3 regions of the Lentzea sp. JNUCC 0626 genome follow, and region 2 is predicted to be linked to each of the others. Evidence: riboswitches for the same ligand, from Rfam matches in the RefSeq annotation. Region 2 holds a riboswitch; each other region holds the start of a gene.
What was found. A riboswitch is a leader RNA that binds a small molecule or an ion and turns the genes downstream of it on or off. The one in region 2 is predicted to bind cobalamin.
Positions count from the first base shown of each region.

Region 1: it holds a riboswitch for cobalamin, as region 2 does, so the genes downstream of both, JNUCC0626_RS17425 (CbtB domain-containing protein) here and metE (5-methyltetrahydropteroyltriglutamate--homocysteine S-methyltransferase) in region 2, are expected to answer to the same signal.
Region 3: it holds a riboswitch for cobalamin, as region 2 does, so the genes downstream of both, cobN (cobaltochelatase subunit CobN) here and metE (5-methyltetrahydropteroyltriglutamate--homocysteine S-methyltransferase) in region 2, are expected to answer to the same signal.

Region 1 is NZ_CP171635.1:4,097,935-4,102,121, reverse strand. Features, by position in the region: gene JNUCC0626_RS17440 (hypothetical protein) at 1-338, opposite strand, end outside; gene JNUCC0626_RS17435 (YbaB/EbfC family nucleoid-associated protein) at 378-794, opposite strand; gene JNUCC0626_RS17430 (CbtA family protein) at 855-1,610, opposite strand; gene JNUCC0626_RS17425 (CbtB domain-containing protein) at 1,638-1,826, opposite strand; cobalamin riboswitch at 1,859-2,033, opposite strand; gene JNUCC0626_RS17420 ((2Fe-2S)-binding protein) at 2,082-2,732, opposite strand; gene JNUCC0626_RS17415 (phosphoribosyl-ATP diphosphatase) at 2,841-3,104, shown strand; gene hisG (ATP phosphoribosyltransferase) at 3,121-3,981, shown strand; gene JNUCC0626_RS17405 (antibiotic biosynthesis monooxygenase family protein) at 3,978-4,187, shown strand, end outside.
Region 2 is NZ_CP171635.1:3,688,626-3,692,812, reverse strand. Features, by position in the region: gene JNUCC0626_RS15565 (NPP1 family protein) at 1-130, opposite strand, end outside; gene metE (5-methyltetrahydropteroyltriglutamate--homocysteine S-methyltransferase) at 291-2,516, opposite strand; cobalamin riboswitch at 2,627-2,835, opposite strand; gene JNUCC0626_RS15555 (TetR/AcrR family transcriptional regulator) at 2,834-3,403, opposite strand; gene JNUCC0626_RS15550 (enoyl-CoA hydratase/isomerase family protein) at 3,480-4,187, shown strand, end outside.
Region 3 is NZ_CP171635.1:9,873,143-9,877,329, forward strand. Features, by position in the region: gene JNUCC0626_RS46550 (RNA-guided endonuclease InsQ/TnpB family protein) at 1-63, shown strand, start outside; gene JNUCC0626_RS46555 (precorrin-8X methylmutase) at 126-746, opposite strand; gene JNUCC0626_RS46560 (hypothetical protein) at 743-1,795, opposite strand; cobalamin riboswitch at 1,803-1,938, shown strand; gene cobN (cobaltochelatase subunit CobN) at 1,975-4,187, shown strand, end outside.

The DNA of each region.
Region 1 (4,187 bases), 410 kb from region 2:
TTGCCGACGGTGCTGCCGGAGAACTGGCCCGAGTAGCTCTTGACAAGGGCGTCCACAGTGGACTGCTCGTGGCCCGCGTAGGTCTGCGCGGTCGCGGCGAGCGTGGAGTCGATCCTGCCGAAGCCCTCGGTCATCTTGCCGAAGTGGCCGTGCAGGTCGCCCAGCAACGCGTCGTACTGCTCGTACATGCCGAGCAGGTGGCCCAGCGCGCCCCAGCTGATCGCGGGCACGGACGCGGACCTGGCGGCGGCGTCGAGCTTCGCGGACGTGTCGCCCAGCGTGCCGACCGACCGGCCGCACTGGGCCAGCGCGGCCGGGTGCACCTCGATGCCGGTCACCAGCGCTCGTCCTTGCGGAAGATGCTGCCGGTGTCCTCGTCATCGGTCCGGGGCGGCGGCGACGACGGGGGGAGAGGCCGGGTGCCCGAAGACCTCCTGCTGCGTCTTCAGGACCCGGTCCGCGATCGGCAGGCCGGTGTGGCCCTGCACGATCTGGGCCTGCTGCCGCGCGGCGGCCGCGATGGCCTGCCGCACGGTCGCCATTACGGTCTGGGAGAGCTGGCCCGGGCTCAGCCGCTTCGCCTCGTCGGTGAACCGGATGTCCTTGATGGAACCGGACAAACCGGCGACGACCGTGACGGCGTGGTCGGGTGACTGGGCGCTCGCCTCGACGTCTCTGAGTTCTGTGCCCATCGCGTCGTAACCGGCGGCGCGGGCGTCAGCGGCGCGGTTCGCCTGCTCGAAGAAGTCGAGCTTCTGACGCATCTGTTCCAGCAACTCGGCGCTGTCAGGCATGCGCCGAACGTACCAATGACGCCTGGGCGAGGTGGCCGCACGTGCGGCCACCCCACACCATCAGGCGACAGCGGCCTTCTCGGAGGCCTTGGCCCTGCGCGCGGCCGGGTCGATCAGCAGGCCGAACACCACGCCGATGCCGACGTAGAGCGTGGCCAGCTGGGCGAGCGAGCTGAGGCGGAACTGCCACAGGACGTTCACCGGCATGTCCGCGGGAATCGTGTCCGGCGGGGCCGGGAACGCGAGCAGCACCACGGCGGTGGCCGCGGCGACCGCGAGCAGCACGGCCGTCGTCCGCACCGGCTGCGACTGCGCGTGCAACTGCGCGGCGAGCCAGCTGGCACCCCACACGATCAGCAGACCGGCCACCACCACGCCGAGGTAGAGCGCGGTGCGGTAGTTCACCGTCTCCGGGTCGCCCACGGCGGGCGGGTTGGCCGGGTACTTGATCCACGGCAGCAGCGCCACTGCACCGAAGACCGCGGCACCGAACGCGAAGCTGCGGCTGAACGGCGTGCGATCGGTGAACCAGCGCTTCGACAGCGCGTAGGCCGTGGCGAACACCAGGCCCACCGCGATGCCGACGATCACCACGCCGAGCATGCCGCCCACGACCTGGGCGCCGCGGCTGACGAGCTCCTCCTCGCCGCCGTGGGAGTGGCCGGCCTCTTCACCGGCGGGTGCGCGAGCCTCCTCGACCGCGAGCGCGGCCCGGATCGGGATCTCGGTCACCAGCAACTGCACGAGCGCGGACGCGAGACCGGCGATGCCGCCGGCCGCGATTCCGCGCAGCGCAAGGGACTTGTACGTCGTCATGACTTCCCTGCCTGGGGATTCGGGGAGCTAGTGGCAGGGGACGCCGAGGGCGTGGCGGCCGTCGTGGAAGAACTCGTGCAGCAGCTCCGAGCCCGCGCCGAGCGCGAGACCGTTCTCCTGCAGGACGAGGTACGTGACGATCAGGCCGAGCAGTGCGACGGCGAACGCCCACTTCGGCACCTGGACGGCGGACAGATTTGCTGCGGGGCTCGTCATGACGGGCTCCTCCATACCTCGTGGAAGTCAACTCTCCTAGCGGCGCCGCAGCCGGTCTCCTGACTCCCGGATCAACGCTGCCCCCGCGTCTTCCCAGCCCCGGCGGGGACCAGTGACGTGCTCGGCGGGGATCGCTTCCCGGTCACAGTGGCGAGGACCGCGCCGGATTCACACCGGCTTCCCGTCACTGCGGCGCGTGCACCGTAAGTTGAGCCGGCGTTCAAGCACAACCGGCCATAAGAGTTGTTGCGTTCCTCACTTCACGAGTGGACAGTCACCACACTTCCCACCTGCGGCAACGCGGTAGTACAGACAACACGACCGACGCCGGAACGTGACCTCGCCGGGAAAAGTCAGGAATTCTCCCGCCTGTTCGAACGGGGCCGCGCTCATGAGCTGTTCGCCGCGTTCTTCCGCTTCCTCCGCCGTGAGCATGTGTGCGCGAACGACCATTTTGAGCGCGCCCGCGACGTTCGACATCGCGTTGCCCCACAGCAACCCGCTCGCCACCGGCGTGACGGCCTGGATCGCCGCGACCACGGGTGCGAGCGCCTCGGCGGCGGGCGGTCCGAGCCGGGGCTGGTCGATGCGCACGCTCAGGCCGTTGGTGGGGTGGTGCTGCCACCACAGGTTCTCCGGCCGGACATCGATCGGGAGGTGCGCGGCCGTGAGCGGGCTGAGCAACCGGGCCGTGTAACTGAGGAAGAACAGGCTGGCGGCGACGCGCGGTTCGTCGGCTTTGTAGCGGACCGCGATGGCGTCGATGGTGGTCTTGAGGGCCGGGCCTTCGAGCAACGCCGTTCCGGGCAGCCACGACTCGTCCGGACGGCCCACGTCGAGGGCGAAGAACGGGTTGATCCCGCGCACCCGGCGCAGCGCTTCGAGAACCTCGGCGAACTCAGACACGGAAGTTCACGCTACCGGGTGTCCATGCAGGACAGATCACGTCCAACGCCTGGGACAGATGCGACCGCGGTGTGGACGGGGGGTCGGGGGATGGGAGGATGTCATGCCGTGAAGACCTTCGATTCCCTGTTCGCTGAACTGACCGAACGAGCCGCCACCAAGCCGGAGGGATCCGGCACCGTCGCCGCGCTCGAGGCCGGGGTCCATGCGCAGGGCAAGAAGGTCCTGGAGGAGGCGGGCGAGGTCTGGATCGCCGCCGAGTACGAGTCCGACGAGAAGCTCTCCGAAGAGATCTCGCAGCTGCTCTACCGCCTCCAGGTGCTCATGCTGGGCCGTGGGCTCACCCTCGAAGACGTGTACAAGTACCTCTGACTGAAAAGACTTCCACATGCTGCGCGTAGCAGTCCCGAACAAGGGCGCGCTCGCCGAACGCGCCTCCGCCATGCTCACCGAGGCCGGCTACCGGCAGCGGCACGAGCCGCGTGACCTGACCGTCCTCGACAACAACAACGACGTCGAGTTCTTCTTCCTGCGTCCCAAGGACATCGCGATCTACGTGGCGTCCGGTGACCTCGATCTCGGCATCACCGGCCGCGACCTGGCCGCCGACTCGGGCGCCGACGACAACGGCTCCTCCGTCGAGGAGTTGCTGGCGCTGGGCTTCGGCTCGTCGACCTTCCGGTACGCGGGGCCTCGCGGCACCGACTGGAAGGTCGAGGACCTCGAGGGCAAGCGCCTCGCCACGGCGTACCCGAAGCTCGTGGGCCGCGATCTCAAGGCCCGCGGCATCACCGCCAAGGTGATCCGCCTCGACGGCGCGGTGGAGATCTCGATCCAGCTCGGCGTCGCCGACCTGATCGCCGACGTGGTCGGCTCGGGCCGGACGCTCAAGCAGCACGACCTGGTGCCGTTCGGCGACCCGATCTGCGAGTCGGAGGCGGTCCTCGTGCACCGCAACGGCTCGGAGCTCACGGCCGCCAAGAAGCAGCTCACCGCCCGTCTGCAGGGCGTCGTGTTCGCGCAGCAGTACCTGATGCTCGACTACGACTGCCCGCGCTCGATCCTGGACGACGCCATCGCGCTGACGCCGGGCCTCGAGTCGCCGACGGTCGCGCCGCTGGCCAACCCGGACTGGGCGGCCGTGCGGGCGATGGTGTCGCGCAAGGAAGCGAACAACGTGATGGACGCGCTCGCGGCCATCGGTGCCAAGGCCGTGCTGGCCTCGGACATCAGGTTCTGCCGCCTGTGATCACGGAGCACGCCCTGCTCGACGTCCTGCCGGGTTCCGAGCAGGACTTCGAGTGGGCGTTCGGCGAGGCGCGGGAGCTGATCTCCGCCTCGCCGGGCTTCCGCGGCCTCGAACTGCTGCGCTGCCTGGAGACGCCGTCGCGGTACCTGCTGCTCGTGCGGTGGGACTCTCTTGAGGATCACACGGTGGGGTTCCGGCAGGGGCCG
Region 2 (4,187 bases):
GCTGCCACTTGCCGTCGGCCTCCTCGTAGTTGGCGGGGATGGCCTGGGGCGGGGCGGCGAACGCGACACCGGGGACCAGTGCTGTCAGCAGCAGGGCGCCGGCGAGCGCGGACAGGAACTTCTTCCTCAACAGAGGCCTCCGGGGATGCAGGGGTAACTAAAGAGGCTTGCGAGGCAGACGGTGGTATATGAACCGCCTTCACGTCTAGGTGCTTCGCCAAATCTTTGCCGTACCGGGAAATTCACAGCCCTGGAACGGAATCGATCACGTCCCAGGGCTGCTCACCGCGTTACCGCAGGTCGGCGCGCACCCGGTTGGCCGCCGCGACCAGGTTGCGCAACGCGGGCTCCACTTCGGCGTAACCGCGCGTCTTCAGGCCGCAGTCGGGGTTGATCCACAAACGTTCACCTGGCACCGCCCGCACCGCCTCGGTGATCAGCGCGACGACGTCGTCCTCGGTCGGCACCAGCGGCGAGTGGATGTCGTAGACGCCGGGACCGATGCCGCGCGGGAAGTCCAGGCCCTCCAGGATCTCCATCTTGGACCGGGCCGCCTCGATCGTCGTGACGTCGGCGTCGAGGTCGGAGATCGCGCCGATCACCTCGCCGAACTCCGAGTAGCACAGGTGCGTGTGGACCTGCGTGCCCGTCGTCGCGCCCGAGGTGGCGAGCCGGAACGCGCCGACCGACCACTCCAGGTAGGCCGCCTGGTCCTTCTCCCGCAATGGAAGCAGCTCGCGCAACGCCGGTTCGTCGACCTGGATGATGCCGATCCCGGCGGCCTCCAGGTCGCGGATCTCGTCCCGCAACGCCAGCGCCACCTGGGCCGCGGTGTCGGCGAGCGGCTGGTCGTCGCGCACGAACGACCACGCGAGGATCGTGACCGGCCCGGTCAGCATGCCCTTGACCGGCTTGGCCGTGAGCGACTGCGCGTAGGTGCTCCACGCGACCGTCATCGGGGCCGGGCGCGAGACGTCGCCGTGGATGATCGGCGGCCGCACGCACCGCGACCCGTAGGACTGCACCCACCCGAACTCCGTGCCGGCGAAGCCTTCGAGGTGTTCGGCGAAGTACTGGACCATGTCGTTGCGCTCGGGTTCGCCGTGCACCAGCACGTCCAGGCCGATGCTCTCCTGCAGGTCGATCACGCGCGCGATCTCGTCCCGCATCCGCTGCCCGTACTCGTCCTCGGTGATCTCGGCCCTGCGGACGGCGGCGCGGGCCTTGCGGATGTCGCCGGTCTGCGGGAACGAGCCGATCGTCGTGGTCGCGAGTGGCGGCAGGCCGAGGCGTTCCTGTTGGGCGGCAGCACGTTCCTGGTACGGCGCGCGGGTGCGGTGCTCGGGCTTGAGTGCCTCGATGCGCGCCCGGACGTGGTCGTCCCGGCGCGGGCTCGGCAGGTCGCGCGTCGCCTCGTCGGCCCACGCTCCGTCGGCGCCGGTGCGCAAAGCGTTGCCCAGCACCACGATCTCGCGGACCTTCTGCCGGGCGAACGCCAGCCGCGCCTGCACGTCCGGGGCGAGCGTCTCGGCGTCGAGGTCGTACGGCACGTGCAGCAGCGTTGACGACGACGAGACGACGACTTCGCGCGCGGAACCCAGCAGCGACGCGGCTTTCGCGAGGGCGGCGTGCAGGTCGGTGCGCCAGACGTTGCGGCCGTCGACCAGGCCCGCGACGAGGATCTTGTCGCGCATCGCGGGGATCGTGACCGACGTGTCCGGCGCGCTGACGAGGTCGACGCCGATCGCCTCGACCTGCGACTCGGCGAGGACTCCGAACGCCTCGCCGAGGTCGCCGTAGTAGCCGGTGACGAGCAGCTTCGGCCGTCCGGGCAGGCCACCCAACGTCCGGTAGGCACGCCGCAGGGCGTCCAGTTCGGCGGGGGAGCGGTCGGCGGCGAACGCCGGTTCGTCGATCTGCACCCACTCGACGCCCTCGACGCGCAGCCTGCCGAGCAGTTCGACGTAGGCCTCGACCAGGTTGTCGAGCAACGCGATCGGCTCGAAGCCGGGGACCGTGCTCTTGGCCAGCAGCAGGTAGGTGACCGGGCCGAGCAGCACCGGCCTGGTCGTGACGCCGAGGTCGAGCGCCTCGCGGTACTCGGCGATCGGCTTGTCGCCCGCCAGCCGGAACTCGGTGTCCGGGCCCAGTTCCGGCACCAGGTAGTGGTAGTTGGTGTCGAACCACTTGGTCAGTTCGAGGGCGGCGGCGCCGTCACGGCCTCGTGCGGCGGCGAAGTAGGTGTCCAGTTCGGACAGTCCGAGGTCGCGGAAGCGTTGCGGGACGGCGCCGAACAGCTGGGTGGTGTCGAGCACCTGGTCGTAGAACGAGAACGTGTTCGACGGGATCGAGTCCAGTTCGGACAGTTCGGCCCAGGTGCCGGCGCGGAGTTGCCGGGCGGTCTGCTGGAGGGCGGCTTCGTCGATCCTGCCCGCCCAGTACTGCTCAACGGCGCGCTTCAGTTCGCGCTTCGGGCCGATCCGGGGGTAGCCGAACACGGTGCTGCCGATGGTCACAGGCTCTCTCCTCGCGAGCGTGCGGAAGCACCGGAACTCCCGGAAAGCGCGAGGCAGCACGAAGCCTGCCCGTCAGCCCGCCCGAGAGGCTCCGGAGCAGCGCGCACCGGTCGGTGCGCGCACCTGCGGCAGGTCTTCGGACTCGTGGGCGCCGTGCGTTCGCCTACCGGCCGTCGCTTCCCAGGTCTCGTGGAGACCCAGTGCTTTCTTGACGGCTTTCGTTCCCACTCACCGCTGCGGGGCAGTCCCGGATTCGCACCGGGTTCCCTTTTGCTCCACCCGGAACGAGCCCAGGTGAACCGCTGGCGTGATCGAGACTAGCGGGCCGCGCCGAGCATGCCCAGCGCCATGGCGCCGTACTGGATGGTGAGATCGGTCAACTTCAGCGGCCCGTCCGGCGAGTACCACCGCGACACCCCGCTGCACATCTCCAGCAACGCGAGCCGCGCGACGCTCGGTTCGGTGACGTTCAGCCGTCCGGCCTGGACGCCGTCGACGATCGCGTCCTGCCAGATCTGCTCGTAGCGGTCGCGCAACGCCACGATCTCCGCGCGCCGATCGCCCGTCAGCGCCCGCATCTCGCCGTCGACGACCGCGGTCTCGCGCGGCTTCTCGGCGTGCGCCTGGACGTGCATCTCGACCAGCGCGACGAGCCGGTCCGTCTCGTTCGCTGCTCGTGCGGCGATGGCCTCGGCCTGGGTGATCAGCTCGGTGAGGCTGGTGCGCATGATGCTGACCAGCAGGTCTTCCTTCGTACCCATGTAGTGGTAGAGCGTCGCGGACGAGAGCCCGGCGGCCTGCGCGAGGTCGCGGATGCCGGTGCCGTGGAAGCCGCGTTCGGCGAACAACCGCACGGCGGCCTCGCGGACCCGTTCCTCCGTCGTCATCGCTGCCTCCTCTTGACCGGCTGTTCGTGCTCACTCTAGCGTCAGGCCCAATCGATCGATCGATCGAAGGGGAGCGATGACCGTCGACTACGCGTGCCACGAGGGTGTGGCCGTGCTGCGCCTGAACCGTCCGGAACGGCTGAACGCCGTGGTCCCGGCCCTGGTGGACGACCTGCTGGCGGCGTTCGAGCGGGCGCGTTCGGAGGCCCGTGTCGCCGTGCTGGCGGGGCGTGGGCGGGCGTTCTGCGCCGGCCACGACCTCAAGGAGCCGGTGCCGGTCGAGACCGTGCTGGAGACGCGGGCGCGACTGGAACGCATCCAGGACGTGACGCGGGCCGTGCGGGACTTCCCCGGGGTCGTGATCGCGGCGGTGCACGGGTACGCGCTCGGGGCAGGCTGCGAGTTTGCGCTGGGCTGCGATCTGGTGGTCGCGCACGAGGACGCGCAGTTCGGGTTCCCCGAGGTGAGCGTGGGGTTGAGCGTGACCGGCGGCATCTCCGCCCTGTTGCCGCGGATGGTCGGGCTGCCGCGCGCCAAGGAGCTTCTGCTGCTGGGAGAACGGGTTTCGGCGGCGCGCGCCTACGAGTGGGGGCTGGTCAACCGGGTCACGTCCGATCACGAGAAGACGGCGCTGGAGTTGGCTGCCGAACTGGCCTCCCGCCCGCCGGTCGCGGTGTCGCTGGCCAAGCGGGTGCTGGACCTCGGTGCCGATGCGTCGATGGAGGCCGCGCTGGCCACCGAGGTCGATCACGCGATCCTGACCAGCCTGTCCGGGGAGAACGAG
Region 3 (4,187 bases), 4.4 Mb from region 2:
GGAAGACCGATTCGGTGTCAACCGCAGAGGCAACTGTCGCAACCTCCTCCTTCCCGAGGATGAAGAAGCAGGAACTGCCGAGCGTGAGCTCGGTGGACGCTCCAGCCATCGAGCTGGGGCGTAAGTCACTCTTCTTCGCTCGCAATCGCGTTGATGGCCGCCGCCGTCATGGCACTGCCGCCGCGCCGTCCCCGCACCACGAGGTGCTCGAGATCCGTTGCGGCCAAAGCTTCCTTGGACTCCGCGGCCCCGATGAACCCGACCGGGATGCCGAGGATCGCGGCCGGGCGCGGTGCGCCGGCGGCGATCAGGTCGAGGAGGTGGAACAACGCCGTGGGCGCGTTGCCGATCGCGATCACCGCGCCGTCGAACCGGTCCTGCAACAGTTCGAGGGCGGCGGCACTGCGCGTGTTGCCGATGGTCTTGGCGAGTTCCGGGGTGCGCGGATCTTGGAGGTAGCAAAGGACTTCGTTGTCCTTCGGCAGCCGCCGGCGCGTCACCCCGGACGCGACCATGTTGGCGTCACACAAGATCGGCGCGCCTGCTTGGAGTGCTGCGCGCGCGTTGCGCACGACGTTCGGCGAGAACGAGACGTCGGCGGGCAGGTCGGTCATGCCGCACGCGTGGATCATGCGCACGACGACCCGCGCCACGTCGTCGGGGAACCCGCTGAGGTCCGACTCCGCGCGGATGGTGGCGAAGGACTGGCGGTAGATCTCCGCCCCGTCCTTGATGTACTGCGTCAACGGATCTCCTCGTAGCCGTCGCCGGTCGCGACGAACTCGATCACATCGCCCGCCGGGCGGCCGCAGCGGCGGGCACAACCCGACCAGTGCACAGCGCCCGGACTGTCGGACCTGCTCCCTAGAATCGAAATTGGGGGTACCCGGCCTGGCCCGTGTGTGTGGTGGGGCATATCGAGCCAAGCGCGCACATCGGCGCGTACGTCGGAGAGCGACTTCGCGCAGCCGGGGCGTCCGGTGCAGGCGCTGACGCCGTGCCAGGGGGAGCGCGGGTCGGTGATGAGGCCGGACGTGTCGGTGCCGGCGGGCACGACCAGGCTGCGCCACGGGGTCAGGCGCAGGGCGACGCCGGGCAGCTGCGCCGCGCCGAGGCGGCCGAGCGGGACGCCCGGGGTCAACGGTGAAGGTGCGACAGGGGTCACAGCCGGGGTGATGCGCGGGGCGTCGAAGGTGCCGAAGTGGGCGGTGATCTTTCGCACACCGTCGTCCACTTCGGACAGGCGCCAGGCCGTGCCGCGCAGTTGCTGGAAGAGGCGGGCGGCGGACAGGACGGCGTCGACGGGATCGGTGACGCGGACGCCGGTGTCGCGGCCCGCGAGCAGCAGAACGGTGCCCTCCGAGGTGCTGACCAGGCCGAAGTCTCCGCCGAGCCCGCTCACCGCGTGCCCCACCGTCACCAGGAACCGCCCCGGCAGGTCCGCCAGCGCAGCGTCCCCGCACAGCGCCGCGTCGATCTCGTCGACCAGCCCCTGGTTGTCCTCCAGCGGCGCCGCGATGATGTTGCGCATCCGCTCGTGCGTCGAAGACGGCAGCAACCCCGCCGCAGCCAGCCGCGCACCCAGCTCCACGCCGTCCGCCAGGCCCCTGAGCTGGAGGTTCGCCCGCGAGGTCAGCTCGATCGCACCCGAACCGAGCTCGGCAGCCGCAGCCCGCACGACGTCCCACTGAGCAGCGGAGAGCGTCCCGCCCGGCACCCGGATGCGGGCCAGCCCACCGTCGGCTGCGGCGTGCAGCTCGACGGCGCCGGGGCAGGCATCCGGGTGACTACGCATAGGTCGGACTGTAACCCGCCGGTTAGGGTGAGCTCGAACGACGAAGCGCAGGAGGAAGCCGGTGCGAATCCGGCGCGGTCCCGCCACTGTGACCGGCCGAACCGGCTGGGAGTCAGGAACTCTGCTTCGCCCGTGACCCGCAATCTGGGGCGAGGACCCCACGAGGGATGGAGCCCTGCGTGATCCTGCTGCTGTCGACCTCCGACACCGACCTGCTGTCGGCGCGTGCGAGCGGTGCCGAGTACCGGCTCGGCAACCCCGCACGCACGACCGTCGACGACCTTCCCGGACTCGTGGAGGGTGTTGAGCTGGTCGTCGTGCGCATCCTCGGTGGCCGCAGGATGTGGGAGGAAGGGCTCGACTGGCTGCTGGCCTGCGGGCTGCCCGTGGTCGTGCTCGGTGGCGAGATGCAGCCCGACGCGGCGTTGATGGAGCTGTCGACGGTGCCCGGTGGCGTGTGTGCCGAAGCGCACCTCTACCTCGCGCACGGCGGCCCGGCGAACCTCACCGAGCTGCACAAGTTCCTCTCCGACACCGTGCTGCTGACCGGCCACGGCTTCGAGGCCCCCACGGCTACCCCCACGTGGGGTGTGCTGGAGCGGGATGAACCGAAGGCCGAAGGTCCGACGGTCGCGGTGCTCTACTACCGCGCGCACCACGTCGCCGGGAACACCTCGTTCGTGCACGCGCTGTGCGACGCCATCGAGGCCAAGGGCGGCAGGCCGCTGCCGGTCTACTGCTCGTCGCTGCGCACCGCCGAGCCCGAGCTGCTCGACACGCTCCGCAAGGCCGACGCGCTGGTCGTCACGGTGCTCGCGGCGGGTGGCACGAACCCCGCCAAGGCGTCCGCCGGCGGTGACGACGACGCGTGGGACGTCGGCGCGCTGGCCGCGCTGGACGTGCCGATCCTGCAAGGACTCTGCCTCACCTCCAGCCGCGAGACGTGGGACGAGAACGACGACGGACTGTCTCCTCTGGACACCGCGACCCAGGTCGCGATCCCGGAGTTCGACGGCCGGATCATCACGGTCCCGTTCTCCTTCAAGGAGATCGACGAGGACGGCCTGACCGTCTACGTCGCCGACCCCGAACGGGCGCTGCGCGTCGCGGGCATCGCGGTGCGGCACGGCCGTCTCCGCCACATCCCCGTCGCCGAACGCAAGATCGTCGTGATGTTGTCGGCGTACCCGACGAAGCACTCGCGCATCGGCAACGCCGTCGGCCTCGACACGCCCGCGTCGACCGTCCGGCTGCTGAAGGCCATGCAGGAGCACGGGTACGACATCGGCGACGAGCTGCCGGGCGTCGACGAACTCGACGGCGACAAGCTCATCCACGCGCTGATCGCCGCCGGTGGTCAGGACGCGGACTGGCTCACGCAGGAGCAGTTCGAGAGCAACCCGATCCGCATCGCCGCGGCCGACTACCGCGAGTTCTACGAGACGCTGCCGGACGACTTCCGCGAGTCGATGCAGGAGCACTGGGGCGAGGCGCCGGGCGAGCTCTTCGTCGACCGCAGCAAGTCCAAGGACGGCGAGATCGTGCTGGCCGCGCTGCGGTCCGGCAACGTCGCGGTGATCGTGCAGCCGCCGCGCGGGTTCGGCGAGAACCCCATCGCGATCTACCACGACCCGGACCTGCCGCCGTCGCACCACTACCTCGCCGCGTACCGGTGGGTCGAGTCGAACTTCGGTGCCGACGCCGTCGTGCACGTCGGCAAGCACGGCAACCTGGAGTGGTTGCCCGGCAAGACCGTCGGCATGTCGGCGTCCTGCGGCACCGACGCGGCGCTCGGCGACCTGCCGCTGATCTACCCGTTCCTCGTCAACGACCCGGGCGAGGGCACGCAGGCCAAGCGACGCGCGCACGCCACGCTGGTCGACCACCTGGTGCCGCCGATGGCCCGCGCCGACAGCTACGGCGACATCGCGCGCCTGGAGCAGTTGCTGGACGAGTACGGCAACATCTCGGCGATGGACCCGGCCAAGGTGCCGGCGATCCGCGCGCAGATCTGGACGCTGATCAAGGCCGCCAAGCTCGACCACGACCTCGGCATGGAGGACCGGCCGCACGACGCGGAGTTCGACGAGTTCATCCTGCACGTCGACGGCTGGCTGTGCGAGGTCAAGGACGTCCAGATCCGCGACGGCCTGCACATCCTCGGCGAGGCGCCGACGGGGTCCGTCCGCGTCAACCTCGTGCTCGCGATGTTGCAGGCACGGCAGATGTGGGGCGGTCAGGTCGCCGCGCTGCCGGGCCTGCGGGAAGCGCTCGGGCTCACGACCACCGGCCGCGAAGACGTTGACGCGGTTGAGGAAGAGGCGCGCGCGCTCGTCCAGGCGATGGAGGACGCGGGCTGGGATCGTGCTGCCGCAGCAGGTCTGCACGAGTC